Regions from separate parts of the Tolumonas lignilytica genome, predicted to be linked through region 1. Evidence: predicted binding sites of a transcription regulator. Region 1 holds the regulator's gene; each other region holds the start of a gene.
What was found. The regulator MetJ, encoded in region 1, represses methionine synthesis genes. The targets are predictions, from matches to a motif close to AGANNTCTAGANNTCT.

Region 1 (7,810 bases):
TGCGTAATCACAGCCGGGTTGGATCCGTAATTCAATCAATGCCACTTGATCCAGTGACGTAACAATGCGAGCCCCTTTAACCTGCGATTTACGCCGCAAAATATGCGATGCACCGCCATCAGGTGCATAGCTGGAACGTAAAACCAATCTTTGCTGACTGCGCAATAACGGCTGTAAGGTCCGGGAATGCAAAACCGGAGCGCCTAATCTGGCTAATTCATTGGCCTCGGTTAATGACAATCGCTCCAGCAACTTCGCATCTTTCACGCAACGCGGATCAGCACTATAAACCCCGGCAACATCACTCCAGATCGTTGTCGAGTCGGCATCTGCCAACGCGCCTAACAGCGTTGCTGAATAATCAGAACCGTTGCGGCCCAAGAGCAGGGTTCGACCTTCAGGGTCCGCGGCAATAAATCCCGTAACCACAACGCGCTGTTCACCAATACCCGCTAATACATCGCGCAATTTCTCACGCGATAAGAGTTCATTAACCCGCGCTAAAGCCCCTTCTTCAGCAGAAAGAAAGCGCCTTGCGTCAAGCCAGGCCGTCTGATTACCACGTTCCGTTAAGAGCGCAGCCAGCAAACGGGCAGACCATACCTCGCCGTTGGCCAAAATGCCGTTACGACCATGTCGGTCATAACCATTTTTCAGAACACGAGCAATCGTCTCAACATCTTCGATCAGTTGTAGCGATAACACCTGACGGGCCGGGCCATCAAGCAACCCTTCAATCAATCCTAATTGATAGCTTCTTAACCCATTTAATGCCGTCACCACCGCTTCATCACCCGCTTCACTGAGTTCCAGCACCTGGAGTAAACGATTGGTCGTTTTTCCAGCCGCAGAGACAACAATCAAAGCCCGAGCATCGGCTTCCTGTTCAATCAAACCTGCAACCCGACGATAACAATTCGGATCAGCCAAACTGCTACCACCGAATTTGTGAACCTGGCGTCCTGGCAAATGGCCTGTTGCGGTGTGGGGCATATCTTTTACCTCTTAACTATCTCTAAGCAGCCCGTGCATACTGCCCGAATTCATTTTTTATTTACTGCTCACGCATGAAAAAGCGTGTTCAAGATCCGCCAACAGGTCATCGATATGTTCAATACCAATCGATAAGCGCAGCAGTTGGTCGGAAATACCGGCTATCTGTCTGGCGGCAGGATCCATCCCGGCGTGAGTCATGCTGGCCGGATGCGCAACGAGACTTTCCACGCCGCCTAGTGACTCTGCCAAACAAAATAGCTCTAATCCACTCAAAAATTGTTTTAATTGTGCGACATCAAAGTCAACCTCAAAGCTCAACATCGCACCAAAACCCTGTTGTTGTTTCTTGGCAATTTCATGACCCGGATGATCCGGCAAGCTAGGATGATAAATCTTGGTAACTTGCGGTTTCTGTTGCAGATAGCTCAATATGGCAGTGGCATTATCCTGATGGGCACGCATCCGAGGCGCCAGTGTACGCAAACCACGCAAGGTCAGGTAGGCATCAAAGGCACCGCCAGTATGACCGAGACAATTGCCCCACCAGGCCAATTTTTCGTGGAGTTCCTGCGTTTTTGAAATGACAGCACCACCAACGACATCAGAATGACCATTGATATATTTGGTCGTAGAATGAACGACAATATCCGCCCCTAATGCCAAAGGCTGCTGTAATAAGGGGGATAAAAACGTGTTATCCACCACAACCAAGGCGCCAACGGCATGAGCCTGCTGACAAATTGCCGCAACATCCACAACACGCAATAAGGGGTTGGATGGGGTTTCCAGCCACACCATCTTGGGCTGTAATGCTAATGCCTGCGCCAATGCCTGAGGATCAGTCTGATCCACAAACAACACCCGATATGAACCTTTAGCAGCCACATGCTGAAATAATCGGTAAGTACCGCCATAACAATCATGCGGAGCTACCAGCAGGTCGTCCGAAGACAACAATGCCGTAACAAGATTAATAGCTCCCATGCCGCTGCCAGTGAATACAGCGCCAGCACCGCCTTCCAATGCCGCTAACGCCCCAGCCAAAGTATTCCTCGTTGGATTGCCAGAACGGCTATAGTCAAACTCTCTTTTCTCACCAAATCCCGCAAAGGTGTAGTTAGTGGAAAGATAAATAGGTGGAACGACAGCACCATACTGGGTATCTGTGGCGATTCCTGATTTGACAGCGTATGTTTCCCGTTGGTAATCCGACATAATCATTCCTTACTGGTCGTACTGCGTACCACGTTACCCCACCGCCAATAAGACGTCAACACTTCTAGACGTCCATATGGCTTTGCCTATGGATTGCCATTACAAGGCATACGGGTTACTATGTTAAAGTCTGGATAAAATTGCAGGTGCACAATGAAAACGGCGTGGAATGGCGACTATATCAGCCCATATGCAGAACATGGCAAAAAAAGTGAACAAGTAAAAAAAATCACTGTATCCATTCCTCTGAAAGTACTCAAGATACTCACAGATGAACGTACACGTCGTCAGATCAACAATCTCCGTCATGCCACAAACAGCGAATTGCTCTGCGAGGCTTTTTTGCATGCCTACACAGGACAACCACTACCTGCCGATGATGATCTGCGAAAAGATTGCCCCGATGATATCCCTCTTGCGGTACAACAACTCATGGCAGAAATGGGTAAACCGATAGAAAAATATGATGAATAATGGCGTGATGTGAATTAGTAATCTAAGTCCTCCGGGGAGATATCCACTAAATCAATCTCCGGGATCATGTCTTCGTGACCTATCCGACTATAGACCAGCATATCATCCAAATGCCCCTGCGTACGGCAAGCATTCTGCAAGGTTGCCTCCAGATGAAAGCCAGCCCGTTCCGCAACGGCCCGGCTCTTCTCATTTCCTGCAGCAGTACGGATCTCTAATCTTGCTGCATGCAAATGAATAAATGCATAGTCAGCCAATAACAAGACTGCTTCCGTAATATAGCCTTTTCCTGCCGCCGACTGCCGCACCCAATAGCCCAGTTCGTAATACGGTACAGCAACATCCCTGACGTGTAAGCTAATACTCCCCACCAACTCCTGATCTTCGCGACGAACAATAAGAAAACGCAATTCATGCTCTTTACGCTCAAATTGTTCTTTGGCCACATTCATCGTTGCAGTAACGGTCAAAAGTGAAGGTTCTGGTTCTGCCCAATCCAAATATAATTGATGCAATTCATAGCTTTCAGATAAGGCAAGGCGAAGTGGTTCAACCCACTCCAGAGATGGCGGTTTTAACTCAATACGGGAAGAGATCAGCATTGAATCCTTCAGATCATTGGCAATAAAAAACTAAAATACTAACCATGATTTCTGCTGATAAAACAGGAAGATAATCCCGGTCATTCAGTATGAGATACAGTATAGCAGACGAAGGATCAAATCATAAGATGTGATACGGCTATGCCGTGATGTAATTGCAGGAAAAAATAAAGCCGGGATACCCCGGCTTTATTTTATTCTTCGGTAACTGCTTCAGCATCTACCGGACGACCAACCAGCTCAATATAAGCCATTGGTGCATTATCACCAGCGCGGAAACCGCATTTCAGAATGCGAGTGTAACCACCTGGACGGCCTTGAAAACGTGGGCCAAGTTCAGTGAACAGCTTACCAACAACATCTCTGTCACGGGTACGCGCAAACGCCAGACGACGATTTGCAACACTGTCACTCTTAGCAAGAGTAATCAAGGGCTCAACTACACGACGTAGCTCCTTTGCTTTAGGCAGAGTCGTCTTGATGATCTCATGACGAACAAGGGAGCTGGCCATGTTACGGAACATAGCCGAACGATGGCTAGCATTCCGGTTCAGTTGACGACCACTCAAACGATGGCGCATGACCTTATCCTTCTAACAAAATCGGTAGAACCTGCGATCTGGATTAATTATCAGCCAGACTTGCCGGTGGCCAGTTCTCAAGGCGCATACCCAGAGACAGACCGCGAGAAGCCAGCACGTCTTTGATTTCTGTCAAAGACTTCTTACCCAAGTTTGGAGTTTTCAACAACTCAACTTCGGTACGTTGTACCAGATCACCAATATAATGGATTGCTTCTGCTTTCAGGCAGTTCGCAGAACGAACTGTCAATTCCAGATCATCAACAGGACGCAGCAGGATCGGATCGAACTCCGGCTTGTCTTCTTTCTTCTCCGGAACGGAAACATCACGCAAATCAACAAAGGCATCCAGTTGCTCAGCTAGAATAGTAGCTGCGCGACGGATTGCTTCTTCCGGATCCAGCGTGCCGTTGGTTTCCATATCGATAACCAACTTATCCAAATCAGTACGTTGTTCCACACGAGCAGCTTCAACATTGTAGGCAATACGTACCACAGGGCTGAACGCAGCATCCAGTAACAAACGACCAATCGGACGATCTTCATCATCTGTATGTAAACGAGCTGATGCTGGAACATAGCCACGACCACGTTGTACACGCAGACGCATGCTGATTTCAGCATTTGCACCGGTCAGATGACAAATCACATGCTCCGGATTGACAATGACAACATCATCCCCATGGACGATATCACCTGCCGTGACCGGGCCCGCACCAGACTTGGTCAGCGAAAGGATTACTTCATCTTTACCTTCCAGCTTTACTGCAATGCCTTTCAAGTTCAGCAAGATTTCCAGGATATCTTCCTGAACACCTTCTTTGCTGCTGTACTCGTGCAATACACCGTCGATCTCAACCTCAGCAACTGCACATCCCGGCATGGACGACAGGAGAATGCGCCGTAACGCATTACCTAAAGTATGACCGAAACCACGCTCCAACGGCTCAAGAGTTACCTTGGCATGAGTCGGACTGAGTTGCTCGATATCAACCAAACGTGGCTTGAGAAAATCTGTTACAGAACCCAGCATTATGTCCTCTCTTAGAAGCTAGCCTTACTTGGAGTAAAGCTCGACGATCAACTGTTCATTGATGTCAGCAGACAGATCTGAACGCTCTGGCAGACGTTTGTAAACGCCTTCCATCTTGTCTGCATTGATCTCAATCCAAGTTGGCTTTTCACGCTGCGCAGCCAAGTCCAGTGCGGCCTTGATACGAGCTTGTTTCTTTGCCTTCTCACGAACAGTGACTACATCTTCAGGAGAAACCTGAGAAGAAGGAATGTTAACTACTTTACCATTCACAACAATGGCTTTGTGGCTAACCAGCTGGCGAGCTTCAGCACGGGTAGTTGCAAAACCCATACGATAAACTACGTTATCCAGACGACCTTCCAGCAACTGCAATAGGTTTTCACCAGTATTACCTTTCAAGCGAGTTGCTTCGCGGTAATAATTACGGAATTGTTTTTCCAGAATGCCGTAAATACGACGAACTTTCTGTTTTTCACGTAATTGCACACCATAGTCAGACAGACGTGGCTTACGCGCACCGTGCTGACCAGGGGCTGTATCAATTTTACACTTAGAGTCGATAGCACGAACGCCTGATTTCAGGAACAGATCGGTGCCTTCACGACGGCTAAGCTTCAGCTTTGGGCCTAAATATCTTGCCATGTTCTTTCTCCAACAATCCTACTAGACAACGTTATACACGACGTTTTTTAGGAGGACGACAACCGTTGTGCGGGATCGGAGTCACATCTGTGATGTTGGTGATACGGAAACCCGCAGCATTCAACGCACGAATAGAAGACTCACGGCCCGGACCAGGACCTTTAACCATTACTTCCAGGTTTTTAACGCCATATTCTTTGGCGATCTCACCAGCACGTTCAGCAGCAACCTGTGCAGCAAAAGGTGTTGATTTACGAGAACCACGGAAACCAGAACCACCGGCAGTAGCCCAAGACAGAGCATTACCTTGACGGTCAGTAATAGTTACGATTGTGTTATTGAAAGAGGCATGAACGTGTGCAATGCCGTCGCTAACTTGCTTTCTAACGCGCTTACGAGCACGAGTAGGAGCTTTTGCCATTTTCTACCTTCCCGCTTACTTCTTAATCGGTTTACGAGGACCCTTACGGGTGCGCGCGTTAGTTTTGGTACGTTGTCCACGAACCGGCAGACCACGACGATGACGCAGACCACGGTAGCAACCCAAGTCCATCAAACGCTTGATGTTCATGGATACTTCACGACGCAGGTCACCCTCGACAGTAAACTTACCAACTTCAGTACGAAGCGCTTCAATTTGAGCTTCGTCCAGATCTTTAACTTTCACATCCTCGGCGATACCAGCTGCTGCGCAAATGTTTTTTGCACGGGTGTCGCCAACGCCATAAATCGCAGTTAACGCGATAACTGCATGTTTATGGTCAGGAATGTTAATGCCAGCGATACGGGCCACTATTCCACTCCTAAACAAAATAGTAATTTTATGACCACCACAAAGCCCGTTCCGGATACATGGTGATCAGCCTACACACAAATGTAGGCTGGCTAATGTACTTAGCCAGCCTCGACTTTTCAAGTCTCTACCGAAAATATATTAGCCTTGGCGTTGTTTATGCTTCGGCTCAGTGCAAATCACACGCACCACACCGTGGCGTTTGATGATTTTGCAGTTACGGCAGATTGCTTTAACGGAAGCGCGAACTTTCATTGCTTAACTCCGCAATATTAGGCCGACTTATCGGCCTACGCCTTTAAGATTGGCTTTTTTCAGTACATCCCCATATTGATGAGACATCATATGTGTTTGTACCTGTGCCATAAAGTCCATGATGACCACTACAATAATCAGCAGTGAAGTACCACCGAAATAGAACTGGACGTGCCAGAAGGTCATCAATAACTGAGGTACTAGGCAAATCACTGTGATATACAAAGCACCAGCCAGTGTTAACCGAGTCATCACTTTATCGATAAAACGTGCTGTCTGTTCACCCGGACGAATGCCAGGAATGAATGCACCGCTTTTCTTCAGATTATCGGCCGTTTCACGTGGATTAAACACGAGTGCGGTATAGAAAAAGCTAAAGAAAACAATCGCGATAGCATACAGCAATTCATATAACGGCTGTCCCGGTTGCAAGCTCAAAGAGATTTCTTGCAGGATATTTGCAATCCAAGAATCACCCTGCCCAAACCAAGACGCAATCGTCCCAGGGAACAAAATAATGCTCGACGCAAAAATTGCCGGAATTACACCCGCCATATTCAGTTTTAACGGTAAGTGTGTACTTTGTGCTGCAAAAATCTGATTACCTTGTTGGCGTTTTGCATAGTTAACAACAATACGTCGCTGACCACGTTCAACAAACACTACAAAATAAGTGACTGCAAACACAATGACTACAAGTAACAATAGCAACAGTATATGTAATTCACCTTGTCGGGCCTGTTCTGCCGTTGCCCCGATTGCTCTTGGCAAACCGGCAACAATACCAGAAAAGATGATCAGTGAAATACCGTTACCAATACCGCGCTCGGTGATCTGTTCACCTAACCACATCAAGAACATGGTTCCTGTGACCAGACTGACCACCGCAGTAAAGTAGAAGCCGAAACCGGGGTTGAGCACCAAGCCATGCATCATATTAGGCAGACCAGTTGCAATACCCGATGCCTGCACTGTGGCTAATACCAAAGTACCCCATCGAGTATGTTTACTGATCACACGTCGACCGCTTTCACCTTCCTTTTTAAGCTCTACATAATAAGGGCTGATAACAGTCAACAACTGGATAATAATAGATGCCGAAATATACGGCATAATACCCAGCGCAAAAATTGATGCACGAGACAGAGCACCACCACTGAACATGTTGAACATTTCAATGATGGTTCCCTTCTGTTGCTGGAACAATTGTCCCAGC
Region 2 (7,810 bases), 530 kb from region 1:
GCTCTTTATTGGTTCGCATCAGGCCACCGATCACGATGATATCACCCGATTTAGCCTGTACCACTGTGTCCGACTCGCGAATATTGCTATAGGCCATCGGCAACGTCACGGTACTGCTGGTGCTATTGCTGCTAAGACCACTGAGATCAATCTGCTTCTTCTGTTCGGTAATATCGATCACCGACGGGTGCACGTGCAGCAGCACATTGTTGTTGTCATCAATCTGCGGGGTGACATCCAGCGCGATGCCAGAGAAAAACGGCGTTAACTGAATATCGGGCGAGGTCGTCGTGGTCGAACTGCTCGACTGGGTCGTGGACGAAATACCAGTGACAAAATACTCATCGTTCCCCACTTTGATCACGGCTTTCTGATTGTTGGTAGCGGTCACACGCGGACTGGACAGCGTATTGACGTCACCCTGTGTTTTCAGCAGATTGACCACGGCATCAAAAGAGCCATTCGTCAGCGTAAATGCAGCCCCCCCGCCCAGAGCAGCCGCAGTGGTATTCGTCGTCGTAGGCAGAGAAACCAGCGAGCCTGCGGTCATACTGGTTTTTCCGCTCCAGAGATTCAGATTATCCCACTGAACCCCTTGCTCATAACCTTCATTCAGTTTGACTTCGAGGATCTTGGTTTCCAGGATCACCTGACGTTTCAGGTGCTGTTCAGAGGTTTTCAGAAATTCGCGCACGGCCTTTAATTCGCTCGGCATCGCCTTGACGGTGACCAGACCGGCCTGCGGATTGGTCACGACCACCCGCCCCTCACCATTCCCGATCAGGCCCACCAGCGCTTTTTGTAATTCGCCCCAGAGGTCGGAACGGGTATCGGTATCGATCTGCGTACCATTGGTGCTGGCACTGTTACTATTATTAGATGTGTTGTTATTGGTGGTGGTCGTCGTGCTGCCGGAGCCGATAGATGTGGTGCCATTGTTATTTCCCGACTGCGAGATGGCGCCGGTGTTAATCGCGGTGCGAGACTGGCCGTTGCGCGTCATCATCAGATAGTCGACGCTGAAGGTCTCGGTTTTCAACTCGGCCGGATAAACATGCCATATATTCCCGGTGCGGCGGATATCAAAACCATACATATCGGCCACCGTTTGCAGCACCTCCGGCAAGGTCACTTCGTGCAGATCCAGCGTGATCAGCCCTTCGACACCGGGATGCACCGCGATGCTGTAGCGATCATCCTGCATCAGTGAGGCAAAAAACTCTGGTGCCGGCACCTCTTTGGCGGAAACACGGAAGCGTTTTTCATTGACGACCGGAGCCACCGTGTTCGTCGGCAGCGACGATGGCAACAGTTCGGCTTGCACCTCTTCCGGCACTTGCAGCGCCTGCGCTTTCTGAGCTTGCTGCAAGGTCTGCTTTGCATCCTTCGGCTCGGGGTGGTTATAACTCACACATCCTGCCAGCAGCAGGGCCAGCGCTAATGATGTTAATTTCAGCATCCGTTATTAATACCTGACTTTATGTGAAAACAACCGTAGCGTATGACGGATCCCATCCGCCTCCACAACCACATGATCAACATAGATCGCTCGTATCCGGTAACGGCCAATGGTTGATCCTTCCTGACAGACCTTGCCATCCAGCACCGCATGCCGTATCCGTTTCCCGTAAATAATGCTCTGCAACACCGGCAATTCGGTCGTCGTGCTGGCGAGCGCCTGAGAATTGCCTGACACAATAGAAAATGGCTGTGTCGGATCCGGCAAGCTCTCAGCCTGTGTCGTCAGACAAACGACGAAGCCAGCCAGTAGAACACAATGTCGCAGGACAAACCGTGACCATCGCTTAACCACGGATAAACTCCTTACTGTCACCGAGGGTATAGAGGATCACCTCCACCGTTCCCAGCGGATATTGGTCGACCTGATAATGCAATGACTGCCAGTAAAAATGCTGTGGCAATGCCTCCAGCATCCGCAGATAGTCATAGATATCGGCGTAACGCCCCTGCAATATCAATTTGACACCATGCCGGTAATAATTCACCGCCGATTTTTCCGGCAATAATGGTGTTGGCTTCAGCGACGTCAGCGACTGCAATTGCAGTTTGCCCGAGCGCACCAGCATGTCCTGCAATGTTCCCGCCATGCGGCTGGCGGGGATCAGACCCACCGTCTGACTAGCCAGTGCTTTATCCAGTTGCTGCAACCGCAGCGTCATCGCCTGCAATTCCTGACGGATCGCCTGATCCGGATCCTGTTGCAGTCTTGCGTTCAGAATGTCTCGGGCCGCATTCATCTGTTGCAGTTGAACCTGTTGTTCCACCACTTGCTGTTTCGTTTTCTGCCATTGCATCAATGTCGGTTGCATCCACCAGAACCACAGCGGAAATCCAACCATGACCCAACCTACCAGCAGAAATCCAATGCGTTCGCGCGGTGAGCGTTGCATCATTTTTTCTGACAGCACCAGCCAGTTCAGTTTGCTCATCTTATTTCCCTGTACCTGCCGCAGCGGAAGCATTGGCATCACGGCTTTCCAGACGAAATTGCAATACACCGGATTTTTGCCGTGTCACATCTAACGCAGAAAACTGCCGCTCCCGCAGCGTTGGATAGACACTGAAATGGCTGAGCCAGACCGGTACCGCATTGTTCGTCGCCGCCTCGCCCTGCAGACGAAGCTGATTGTTTTCGATAGCAAAAGCGCGCAAGGCGATGCCCGGAGATCGTGCCTGCGCCAGATCATACAGCCAGGCAGCAAATCCTTTGTTTTGCAGGGTGCCGATTTGACTTAAATGCTGCTGTAATTGTTGCTTGCTGCGGTATTCGTCTTGTCGCATGCTCAGTTCGTGTTGCAACCCGGCGTCGGGATGGCGCGCTTCCAATTGGGCATTCAACTGTTTTGTTACCGTATCCACCTGCCGGATCTGTTGCTGCAACCCAGATAGCTGATGGCCACTTTGCAACGCGAGATACTGTATCGCTCCGCCACCGGCTAACAACAACAGCAGCAAACCACCCCAAGCCCCGACCAGCTGAGATAAACTCAGCCATTGTCGCTGCGGATGCAATTCGTCCAGATAGAGATTGATGCGTGTTTTCATGCCGATGTCTGCTCCAGCAAAGCACCGTAGACGGGCAGGAACTCCAAGCCCACCAGCACCGACGGATTCGCCAGCCATTTGGCCGGAATACCAAAATGCTGATGCAGCGGACGCAATAATGCTGCCGGATCATCGATACCGGCGGCGACATGAATGGTGGCCACCTCGGGTAGTTTTAGCTGGCTCAGCAGATAGTCAAAAGAGCGTTGCATCTCTAGCATTAAATGATCGAGCAAATCATCCGGCCATTGGTCTGCCGATTGTTGCACCAGCGGCAGAAAACCCCGTAAGGCACGGCTAAAACAGAGCCGCCCCTGATACACCGCCAGTAAGTGCGGTTCATGTCCCGGAAGTTGGTAAAGTAAGACGTCGACCCTAGACTCACGACCAAATAAAGCCGCCAGTGCCAGTTCATCGATGCTGACTGACTCCAGTGTTGCCATCGGTTGTAAGGTCTTGACCCACTCTTTGATACGCTGTTTCGGAGTACAAATCACCTGCAGACGCGGCCGGGCCGATGGATTTGCCGCCGCATCGTAATAATCAATCGCCAATTGTGTCACCGGTTCACTGGTAAAATCTTTGATGGCCCACGGCAACGCGCCCGCTAACTCTTCCTCTGGAAGATCGGGCCGTTCGATAGACAATTGCTGATATTGGCTGCTATCCAACACTACCCGGACCTGGCTGTGTTGCAACTTTTGTTCACGGAACAACTCAGCCAACACCTGCGACCAGGATTCCCCCAACGGGATCGTCTTGGTGATGAAACGCGGCGGCTGACCCGAGATCGCAAGCAGGATCTGATCGGGCAAGAGCATGATGCTCACCGTCGTCACATTCGTGATTTGTCGTCGAAACAGCGGGAATCCTTTCATGTCACGGCTGGCCCATCTCGCTTTAATACCGATACCTGATTACAGACGTTCGAGTGTAACATGCTATTTATAAAGGTGAACTAACCTTATACCCGCTTAACTACGCCAGTCACGTTATACTCACTATCAGGCAGCACCCATTGTCCGGAGGGACACATTCATGGAACTGAAACAACGGCATTTGCAGCAAGCCTGTCAGCAGGGATTATTAACGCCGGAGCAAGTGACCCCGCTCTGGCATTATCTGCAGAACCTGCCCGCAGACAGTGCGTCCTTTCGTGCCACACATATCCTGTTTTATCTGGGCGGGCTGATCGCCATGGCGGCCATGAGTCTGTTCATGACGCTGGGTTGGAATGCATTCGGCGGGATCGGCATTTTTCTGATTGCCTGTGGTTATGGCGTTGCGGCCTGTCTGGTGGCCGACTGGTTGTTATGGCATCAGCGACAACCGATCCCAGCCGGGTTACTGGCGGCACTGGCCGTGACCATGGTGCCGCTGGCCATTTATGGCCTGCAGGCTCATCTGGGATACTGGGATGGCGCTCGGCATACTGAATATCGCGATTTTCACCGTTATATTGACTGGCGCTGGCTGATGATGGAGCTGGGTACGCTGCTGTTCGGCGCCATTCTGTTATGGCGCTACCGCTTACCTTTTATGGTCATGCCGCTGGCGGTGGTACTGTGGTATCTGAGTATGGATCTGACCCCGTTTCTGTTTCAGGATAGCGACTATAGCTGGCACCGCCGCGAACAAGTCTCCATGGCCGTTGGTCTGTTGATGCTGGGGCTGGCCTTTTACGTCGACTGGCGCAGCCGTCATACGCTGGATTTTGCCTGGTGGATTTATCTATTCGGTCTGATGGCATTCTGGGGCGGGCTGTCGATGCAGCATTCCGACAGTGAGCTCAACAAATTTATCTATTGTCTGATCAATCTGGGCCTGATTATCACTGGCGGCATGATCGGCCGTCGGGTATTTGCCGTATTTGGCGGGATGGGTGTCACGGGTTATCTCGGTTATCTGGCGTGGGATCTGTTTAAAGACAGCCTGATCTTCCCGTTTGTGCTATCGCTGATTGGATTAGGCATTATCTGGCTTGGCCTGCTCTGGCAACGACATGAAGCGCAGATCCAACACCAGTTACAACGTCATCTGCCGGCCGCATGGCGGGAGTTTCTGTCGCAGCGTCGATAAGATAGACGGGTTCCGTTCTGATAACGGACGGAACCCTCCATTGTCTATATCTGATTTTTGCATATCGATTTCTGATTTTAGACGTCTAAACATCCAAATGTCCGTTGACATGCCCGCGAATGACTCGTAGCATGAACTCCTGACAGCAAACCGCTATTCAGTCTTATTTTCTATGACCACCGCTTTTAAGTGGATATTTGAGTAAATTACGGTTCCCTTATGATTAAGTTATCTGCCCTGTCAAAAGTGTATGGCGAAGGGAAAAACGCCTTTTACGCGCTGAAAGGTATCGAACTCGATGTACCTGCCGGCCAAATTGTGGGTGTGATTGGTGCATCAGGTGCCGGGAAAAGTACCCTGATCCGTTGTGTCAATTTACTGGAACGCCCGACACAAGGCCGCGTGGAGGTCGATGGCGTCGATCTGACGACGCTGGATGCGCAGGCCCTGACGCTGGCGCGCCGTAATATCGGCATGATTTTCCAGCATTTTAATCTGCTCTCATCGCGTACCGTGTTTGATAACGTGGCACTGCCGCTGGAACTGGCCAACTGGCCGCAAGAAAAAATAACGGCTCGCGTTACCGAACTGTTGGAACTGGTTGGCTTAAGCCACCGGGCCAAGGCCTATCCGTCACAACTGTCCGGTGGCCAGAAGCAACGGGTGGCGATTGCACGCGCGTTGGGTCCGGCACCGAAGGTGCTGCTGTGCGATGAAGCCACATCGGCACTCGATCCGCAGACCACGCAATCGATCCTGGCGCTGCTGAAAGAGATCAACCAGAAACTAGGTATCACCATCCTGCTGATCACGCATGAAATGGGCGTGGTAAAGAGCATTTGCGACTCGGTGGCGCTGCTCGATCAGGGACAGATCATTGAACAGGGTGAAGTGGGCTGGTTCTTTGCCCATGCGCAGGCGCCGCTGGCGAAAGAGTTTGTCCGCTCCAGCCTGCATCTGGAGATCCCGGTTCCGTATCGTGAACGGCTACAAAAAACACCAGCTGACGGCTTGATCCCGCTGCTGCGCTTAGGTTTCAGTGGCAACAGCATTGATACCCCGGCGATTTCCCATGCCAGCCGCCAGTTTGGGATTGATGTCAATATCTTAAGTGCCAGCATTGAACAGATCGGACATTCCCGTTTTGGTTTCCTGCTGGTGGAATTGTTAGGTGAAGCGAACGCGCAACAGCACACCATCGCTTACCTGAAGCAACAACAAATAGACGTTGAGGTAGTGGGCTATGTTCAGCAGCATGCATGAGTTGTTACTGCAAGCACTGGGTGAAACCCTGTGGATGGTGTTTGCCTCGGCATTGTTCGGCACGCTGCTTGGCGTACCGCTCGGTATTGCGCTGCACATTACCAAACCCGGGCAGATTTCAGCCCATCCCGCGTTTAACAAGGTATTAGGCACCATTGTCAACGTGGGCCGTTCCGTGCCGTTCATCATTCTGCTGGTCGCAATTATTCCGCTGACCCGACTGATCATCGGCACCAGTATCGGCACCAACGCGGCGATTGTCCCGCTGGCGATTGGCGCGATCCCGTTTCTGGCACGTCTGGTCGAGGGTGCGTTAATGGAGATCCCGGCCGGTTTGATTGAAGCAGCCCAAGCGATGGGGGCGACTCATCGCCAGATCATCCGCAAGGTCATGTTACCGGAAGCCCTGCCCGGCATTCTGAATGCCGTCGTGATCACGCTGGTCGCACTGGTGAACTACTCGGCGATGGCCGGTGCCATCGGTGGTGGCGGGCTCGGTGATGTCGGTATCCGTTATGGTTACCAACGCTTTGATCCGGCCATCATGCTGATCACGGTGGCCATTCTGGTCGTGCTGGTCCAACTGATCCAAAGCGTCGGTGAGCGTTTAGTCAAACGTGTTGACCATCGCTAAAACAAATCATTGTAAAAAAAGAAAAACGCTGTTGCCGATGGTGGCGCAGTCATCATGAAAACAAGGAGTAAACCATGAATTTATTCAGCAAAGCGATTTTAAGTGCCGCCATTATCGGGATCGCCTTAACCGGTTGCGGAGAGAAAAAAGACAACCACCTGAAAGTCGGCGCCATCGCAGGTGCAGAAACTCAGGTAGCTGAAGAAGCGGCCAAAATTGCTAAGCAGAAATTCGGTCTGGAAGTTGAAATCGTACAGTTCAGCGATTTCGCAACACCAAACGTTGCACTGAACGATGGCAGCATCGACGTCAACGCCTTCCAGCATAAACCGTATCTGGATTCGCAAATCAAAGATCGAGGCTTCAAACTGGTGGCAGTGGGTAACACCTTCGTCTATCCAATCGCAGGCTACTCTAAGAAAATCAAAAACATCAGCGAGCTGAAAGAAGGTTCACAGATCGCCGTACCAAATGACCCAACTAATCTGGGCCGTTCACTGCTGCTGCTGCAAAAACAGGGTCTGCTGAAACTGAAAGAGGGTTCTGGTCTGACAGCAACTGTGCTGGATATCGTTGAAAATCCGAAGAAAGTGAAAATTGTTGAGCTGGAAGCTGCTCAGCTGCCACGTGCACTGGAAGATGTTGATCTGGCGATCATCAATACCGTGTATGCCTCGCAGGTGAATCTGCAGCCAACCCGTGATGGCCTGTTTGTCGAAGACAAAGATTCACCGTATGTGAACCTGATTGTGGCCCGTGAAAACAATC
Region 3 (7,810 bases), 1.3 Mb from region 1:
CAAAGACGGCGTGATCAATCCTGACAATCCGATCATATCGGCATTTTCTTCACGCGCAGTTTGCAAAATCTTCTCACAAGACACCATTACGCCCAGATCGATGATTTCATAGTTATTACATTGCAACACCACACCGACAATGTTTTTACCGATATCGTGCACGTCACCTTTCACGGTCGCCATGACAATTTTACCGTTTGCCTGACCCACATTTTTTTCCAGCTCAATATAAGGCTGTAAATAGGCGACTGCACGTTTCATGACACGTGCCGATTTAACCACCTGAGGCAGAAACATCTTACCCGCCCCAAACAGATCACCCACGACATTCATGCCTTCCATCAGTGGCCCTTCAATCACTTCGATTGGACGGGTAGCCTGCTGACGCGCTTCTTCTGTATCTTCATCAATAAAATCGGTGATCCCTTTCACCAATGCATGTTCCAGCCGTTTATTCACCGGCCAGCTTCGCCATTCCTGCTCACGCGGATCGGCCGCCTGTTGCGCCGCGCCACCCCGGTATTTCTCAGCAATCGCCAACAACTCTTCGGTTGCGCCCGGATGGGTATTTAACACCACCGCTTCTACTTTTTCTTTCAACTCAGCGGGGATATCTTCATAAATAGCTAATTGTCCGGCGTTGACGATCCCCATATCCATCCCATTTTGGATGGTGTAATACAGGAACACGGAGTGGATCGCCTCACGCACCGGGTCGTTGCCACGAAACGAGAATGACACGTTGGACACACCACCGGAAATCATGGCATAGGGCAGATTTTCTTTGATGTCTTTCACCGCTTCGATGAAATCCACCGCATAGTTGTTGTGCTCGTCGATCCCGGTCGCAACAGCAAAAATATTCGGGTCAAAAATGATATCTTCAGGTGGGAAACCCACCTCTTCTGTCAGGATCTTGTACGCCCGTTGGCAGATCTCAAATTTGCGGGCGCGTGTATCAGCCTGCCCCATCTCATCAAAAGCCATGACAATCACCGCCGCACCATAACGACGGATCAGTTTTGCCTGAGCAATGAATTTGTCGACCCCTTCCTTCATCGAGATCGAGTTGACGATGCCTTTCCCCTGAATGCATTTCAAACCCGCTTCAATGACTTCCCATTTAGAGGAGTCAATCATGATCGGTACGCGGGAAATATCCGGTTCAGACGCAATCAGATTCAGAAAGCGCACCATGCAGGCTTCGGCATCCAACATGCCTTCATCCATGTTGATGTCTATGATCTGCGCACCGTTTTCAACCTGCTGACGCGCGATATCCAGCGCCTCATCATATTGTTCTTCTTTGATCAACCGTTTGAACTTGGCTGAACCGGTCACATTGGTACGTTCCCCCACGTTCACAAACATGGAGTTTTTATCAATCAGCAAAGGCTCTAAACCTGCCAGACGGCATGCCACAGGCAGCTCCGGCAAGACACGCGGTTTGATGCCGTCGACAGCTCGCGCCATCGCACGAATATGGTCAGGCGTCGTACCGCAGCAGCCCCCCACCATATTCAGGAAACCCGATTCCGCCCATTCCCGGATGTGCTCGGCCATTTCATTGGCTTCCAGATCATAGCCACCGAACGCATTGGGCAAACCGGCATTCGGATGCACGGAGACATAGGTTTCACTGATACGGGCCAGTTCCTGCACATATTGGCGTAACTCTTTGGGCCCCAACGCGCAGTTCAGACCAAAGGAGAGCGGTTTGGCATGGCGTAACGAGTTATAGAAGGCTTCGGTTGTCTGCCCTGATAGCGTTCGGCCGGAAGCATCGGTGATCGTACCGGAAATCATAACCGGTAATTTAACGCCCAGTTTTTCAAACACCGAATCAACAGCAAAGAATGCCGCCTTGGCATTCAACGTGTCGAAGATGGTCTCAATCATGATGATATCGACACCACCTTCCATCAGTGCCTCGGTAGATTCTTTATAAGCCTCTACCAACTGATCAAATGTCACATTGCGCTTGCCCGGATCATTCACATCTGGAGAGATAGATGCAGTACGGTTTGTCGGGCCCAAAACGCCGGCCACAAAACGCGGTTTTTCAGGTGTTTTTTCGTTCCACGCATCCGCTACGCGGCGAGCCAGACGCGCCGCTTCACGATTGATCTCAGCGGATAACTCTTCCATATGATAATCCGCCATCGCAATACGGGTGGCGTTGAAGCTGTTGGTTTCAAGAATATCTGCGCCGGCAGCCAGATAAGCATCGTGGATAGCCGCAATCACTTCTGGTTTGGTCAACACCAGCAAGTCGTTATTACCTTTCAGGTCTGACGGCCAATCGGCAAATCGCTCGCCCCGAAAATCGTGCTCCTGCAGTTGATAGCTTTGGATCATGGTTCCCATGCCGCCATCAATAAGCAGAATACGTTCCTGTAATGACTGATGCAGTGCTGATGTATTTACCTTTACGACCACGGGTGGCTTCCTCAATCTCGGTGATGCAGATAATGCTGAAACTAAACTGTCCGACATCCGTGCCGGACAGTTTCGTCATACGACGGTACTGGAAAAATCGACTCAGATTTCCCAGTTTGGCTCATTTCGCTCCTGAACCAGTGTATTTAAATCATAGGGGGTCAACTGATAAACGTAATAGTTGAGCCAGTTAGAGAATAACAGATGTCCGTGGCTACGCCAGCTATGGTATGGCGGATTAGCCGGATCATTATTGGGATAATAATTGGCCGGAATGTTCGGGTCGAGCCCCGCCGTCAGATCTCGGTGATATTCGTTATGCAATGTTTCCGCATCGTATTCCGGATGCCCGGTGACAAACACCTGCCGGCAGTCTTCGCTCGCAGCCAGATACACTCCTGCAACATCGGATTCAGCAAAAATTCGCAAATCTGTATTAGCGCGGATGAAATCGCCATCAAAAGAAGCGTAACGGGAATGTGGGGCCAGAAAAACATCATCAAACCCACGCACCAGCGGATCTTGTTGTTCCAGCTTCCGATGATAATAAACACCGGATAATTTTACATCGCGGGTTTGTTTTTCCAATCCATACAACACCTTGAGCGCAGCTTGTGCCGCCCAACAAAGAAACAGTGTGGAGGTTACATTCTTCTTAGACCACTCAATGATCTTGATCAGCGTATCCCAATACACCACATCCTTGAACTGTACCAACCCTAATGGGGCCCCTGTAATGATCAATCCATCATATTTATTGTCTTTAATCTGATCAAAATCCTGATAGAAAGTTTCAACATGGATCCGCGGGGTATTCTTTGATTCCCGGTCATCAATACGTAATAAATCAACAATCACCTGCAATGGTGAATTGGAAAGCATGCGCATCAATTGAATTTCCGTTTCAATTTTTTTTGGCATCAGGTTCAACAACAGCACTTTCAGTGGTCGGATATCCTGATGCGCTGCACGACTGTCGGTCATGACGAAAATATTTTCTTCTGTCAGAACACCGGCGGCAGGTAATTGGTCGGGAATTTTGATTGGCATGACTTGCTCCCACATCTATCAGTAAAAACGTCTGGACATCCAGAAATCTACACCATCCAGAAAGACCTGTCACCAAGAACCCCTTCTGATCGCTCTACTGAGAATTACGTTGGTTAAAATAACAACGATCATAGGTTGAAAATATTCTGAAGGAATCACAGGAACTGATTTTAGTGAAACAGGAACTAACAAATGCTTTTTATAGCTGCTACCATTCAGTAACCTAGGTTAAGTTTTATGTGTTATATGACGTTATGGCAGAATTACGTATATCCGTCGATCGTTTACAAATCGGAAACTATATTAAGCTGCCTTTAAGTTGGCGTGATCACCCGTTCCTGCTTTCCAGCTTCCTGTTGAAAAAAGAAGAGCAAATTCAATTAATCCGCCAACTCGGTTTAAAATTTGTTTTTATTATTCCTGAAAAATCAGAAGCCCCGCCGAAACCTGCAGAAATTCTTGAATTACCGCAAAGTGATATCGACTTAAATGATGAAATCTCTTCGCTGCAAGAAAAAATGCAGAGCGAAAAAGCAGAGCGAATTGAGAAACTCAAAGAATATCGCCGTAGTCTGCAGCGCACAGAACAATCGTTTAATCGTTCGCTGGCACAAATGCGCGCATTGATCAACAAGCTGCAAACCCGCCCGCTCAATGCTATTCGTGAAGCACATGAGCTGGTAGATGACATCACAAAACAAATGATGCAGGCCGATCAGATGGTACTGCACCTCATGTCTGATTCCCCGGAAGGTGAAAGCCTTTATTACCATTCGCTCAACGTCGCCATGTTGTCGATGTTATTGGCCAAGCAGTGTGGTAAATCGGAAGAAGAGATAAAACTACTGGGAATGGCTGCGATTTTCCATGATATTGGTAAGATCAAGATACCGTCTCAGATCTTGCGAAAAACCGAACCGCTAACCAAGCCAGAAGAAAACCTGTATAAACTGCATCCGCGTTATAGTCTGGCGTTGTTAGATCTGGCACAGGAATTCCCGACGCAGGCCAAAGGCATGATTCTAAAGCATCATGAACGACTTGACGGTTCCGGTTATCCTGAAGGGTTGAAAGCCTCCCAGTTAGATGACCTGACGCAACTGATGTCGGTCATTGATGAATATGACTCCTTGTGTCATCCACAAATGGGCGGCAAAGCGGCAGCAACACCTCATACGGTGTTGTCATTTATGTTCAAACATAAAACCAAACAATTGAATAAAGATTACATTGGCTTGCTGATAAAACACTTGGGGATCTACCCGCCCGGTAGCGTGGTCGAGTTATCCAATGGACAGGTTGGATTAGTCATGTCAGTCAACAGTCAACGTCTGCTCTACCCCGCCGTGCAGGTCTATGATCCTGCAGTTCCGCGTAATGAAGCGGCAATAATTGATTTGGAAAATATGAATCTAAGCATCAAGCGAGTATTATTACCCTCTCGATTGCCGCAGGAAATCTTTGATTATCTCAGTCCGCGAACTCGTATCAGTTACTTCTTCGACTCTTCAAATGGGGCCAATGGTAGCTGATTTTTAGCAGAATATGCTTAATCAAACTAATTGGTACCCAAATGATTATTGAAATAATTACGACCGGAGATGAAGTTTTAACTGGTTTTACTGTTGATACCAACGCCTCATGGTTAAGCCTGCAGCTATTAGAACATGGCTGGCAGGTTCGCCGTCGTCAAACCGTCGGCGACCGGATGGATGACTTAACTCAAGTATTGCATGAGCGCAGTCTCATTGCCGATGTCATTATCTTTAATGGTGGCTTAGGCCCAACCTCCGATGATAAAACAACGGATGCGGTTGCTCAGGTCGCAGCAGTTCCTCTGGAGCTGAACAATGACTGGCTAGCCAATATGGAACAAAAATTCTCCCACCGTGGCCGGGCAATGCCTGCCAGCAATCGGAAACAAGCGATGTTACCGCAGGGGGCAACGGTTGTAGATAATCCGATAGGTACCGCTTGCGGCTTTAAGCTCAAAATCAATAATGCACTTTGCTATTTCACCCCTGGTGTCCCGAACGAGTTCAAAAAAATGGTGAATGAGCAAATCATCCCTGATTTGCACACGCTATACCCTGTCGGTTCAGCGGTGGTTCGCCGTTACTTTACCTTTGGTATTTCTGAGTCATCTCTCAGTGATATGCTTGATCCTCTAACCTGGCCAGCACATATCGAGCTGGGTTATCGCTCTTCTATGCCCATCATTGAAATGAAACTGATCAGTCAACATGCTGATGCTGATTTTGACCTGGCGGAAAAACAGTTACTTTCAGTGATCTCGCCTTATATGGTGGCCTCAGACTATCTGGACATGCCGCAACGTCTGGCTGATTTATTAGACTCGTCACCACTGGAGATTTTAGAGGGGAGCACTTGCGGCGAATTGCTGACGGAATTAGCACCGGTAATTCCGCAATTATGTGCTGATTACCATTCCCATCTGCCGGAACATGCTGATGAGTTATTGCAGCATATTCAACACCACTCCCGGCTCACACTCGCTATTGGTACCGCGAAAGAGCAACGCTATCCGATTGCATTATGGGATGGTTTACACGGTTGGGCGCAAACCTTGTATGTGCGCACGCTGGATGTCACATTACAGCGCCGGATCATTGCCTTTGCTGCACAGGATATGTTGCGGCGCTATCTGCTGAAGTTGCCGGTTTTAGGCGATTATCAGACGTTACAACAAGCGGAATCTTCGTTCCGTCCTTGACGATGATTGTGCTGCTCCGAAGCAAACGGAGCAGCACGTCAGTATTCAGACCCCAAGTAAACTGCGGAAGTCATCACTCACCATAGTGGGCATAAACTCTGTAATTTCATAATCAGCCAGTTTGTGCAAATGAAACGGATCTGCGGCCAAAATAGGTTCCAGTGTTTCCAAACTTTCAGAACGTGCCAAAATAATCCCCCCTGTTCGCGGTACCTTGCGTCCAGAGGCGATGAAATGACCTGCATCATACTGAGCCTGCAGATAGGCTTTGTGTGCATCCATATATTCTTCAATCTTGGCGATCTCGACTTTATAGGTCAGGGAAATAATAAACATAGTGCACCTCCGATCCTGAATACGGGTTATTATTCCTTCTCTGTCAGTATCAATCAGTTATGTCAATGATGCCACCGTTATCCACTCCCCGGCTCGATTTGCATCCGATTGTGTTGCAAGACATGAGCTGGATCAGTGCCATTATCAGTCACCCCTTATTTGCCAACGCCAGCCTTAGCTGTCAGATGCCGAGCTCTGAAACACAACTATTGCGCTGGATACTCACACAACAAAAACAACATCACTCTGGTCAGGGCTGTTGTTATGCGCTGCGTGACAGACAAACTGAAAAACCGATAGGAATGATCACCTTACAACCTCAAAAAAACAATGAGTGTGAACTGAGCTATTGGCTGCACCCGGATCACTGGCGACAAGGGATCATGACAGAAGCGCTCATTAAAGTGCTCAAGCATTGGCAAATACAGCACCCACAGCAACCGATCAGGGCCCGTGTTCATCCGGCGAATATCGCCTCTATTTCATTATTGGTGCGGGTTGGGATGAAGAAGGTTGAAACAGAGATAACAACGGCAATGCAACTGCATTTATATGAGTACATGCTGATGCCACACTAGCGGTGGCATCAGCATCAGTTATTATTTTTTAGCTTCTGCTGGCGCGGCTTCTGCGGCTGGCTTCGCTTTATCTTTCACGATATCCAGTAATTCCACTTCAAAAACCAGAACAGAATTTGGCGGAATAGAACCTGCACCTTGTTCACCGTAAGCCAGTGAAGGTGGCAGAGTAAATTTGAATTTAGAACCAACAGGCATTAATTGAACACCTTCAGTCCAACCTGGAATAACTCGATCCAGAGGGAATTCAGCAGGCTCTTTACGATCATAAGAGCTATCGAATTTGGTGCCGTTAATCAGAGTACCAACATAGTGAACACGAACTTCATCTGTTGCTTTTGGTTTTTCACCAGTACCCATTTTCAGGACTTCATATTGCAGACCTGATTTGGTCACAGTCACGCCTGGTTTTTTAGCGTTTTCTTCCAAATATTTCTTGCCATTTTCTAAGCTGGATTTCGCATCAGCTTCTGCTTTTTTGGTAGCAGCTTCGTTAATTTTCTGGTCATAAGTTTTCAGTGCTTTTTCAATGTCTGCATCGCTCATTTGCGCTTTTTTAGCCAGACCATCTTTCACACCGTTCATGATCATTTCATTATCCAGCTTGATACCCAGATCTTGCTGACGAGAAAGTGTCGAATTGATGTAACGACCCATAGACAGACCAATCGCA

Region 2: metN (methionine ABC transporter ATP-binding protein MetN) is a predicted target of MetJ. The motif match lies at 5,225-5,240, and genes of this name have one in related genera.
Region 3: metA (homoserine O-acetyltransferase MetA) is a predicted target of MetJ. The motif match lies at 3,515-3,530, and genes of this name have one in related genera.

The regions. Positions count from the first base shown of each region.
Region 1 covers NZ_AZUK01000001.1:1,937,274-1,945,083, reverse strand. Annotated here, with positions in the region: gene H027_RS0109110 (bifunctional aspartate kinase/homoserine dehydrogenase II) at 1-993, opposite strand, end outside; gene metB (cystathionine gamma-synthase) at 1,051-2,211, opposite strand; gene metJ (met regulon transcriptional regulator MetJ) at 2,365-2,685, shown strand; gene H027_RS0109095 (GNAT family N-acetyltransferase) at 2,700-3,287, opposite strand; gene rplQ (50S ribosomal protein L17) at 3,482-3,868, opposite strand; gene H027_RS0109085 (DNA-directed RNA polymerase subunit alpha) at 3,912-4,901, opposite strand; gene rpsD (30S ribosomal protein S4) at 4,926-5,546, opposite strand; gene rpsK (30S ribosomal protein S11) at 5,578-5,967, opposite strand; gene rpsM (30S ribosomal protein S13) at 5,983-6,339, opposite strand; gene rpmJ (50S ribosomal protein L36) at 6,481-6,594, opposite strand; gene secY (preprotein translocase subunit SecY) at 6,622-7,810, opposite strand, start outside.
Region 2 covers NZ_AZUK01000001.1:1,410,468-1,418,277, forward strand. Annotated here, with positions in the region: gene mshL (pilus (MSHA type) biogenesis protein MshL) at 1-1,459, opposite strand, end outside; gene H027_RS0106655 (hypothetical protein) at 1,466-1,813, opposite strand; gene H027_RS0106660 (formyl transferase) at 1,806-2,450, opposite strand; gene H027_RS0106665 (PilN domain-containing protein) at 2,452-3,066, opposite strand; gene H027_RS0106670 (hypothetical protein) at 3,063-3,944, opposite strand; gene H027_RS0106675 (DUF2157 domain-containing protein) at 4,105-5,145, shown strand; gene metN (methionine ABC transporter ATP-binding protein MetN) at 5,365-6,408, shown strand; gene H027_RS0106685 (methionine ABC transporter permease) at 6,389-7,042, shown strand; gene metQ (methionine ABC transporter substrate-binding lipoprotein MetQ) at 7,117-7,810, shown strand, end outside.
Region 3 covers NZ_AZUK01000001.1:594,253-602,062, forward strand. Annotated here, with positions in the region: gene metH (methionine synthase) at 1-2,439, opposite strand, end outside; gene metA (homoserine O-acetyltransferase MetA) at 2,542-3,489, opposite strand; gene H027_RS0102765 (HD-GYP domain-containing protein) at 3,744-5,021, shown strand; gene H027_RS0102770 (CinA family nicotinamide mononucleotide deamidase-related protein) at 5,063-6,223, shown strand; gene H027_RS0102775 (YciI family protein) at 6,269-6,559, opposite strand; gene H027_RS0102780 (GNAT family N-acetyltransferase) at 6,619-7,137, shown strand; gene fkpA (FKBP-type peptidyl-prolyl cis-trans isomerase) at 7,159-7,810, opposite strand, start outside.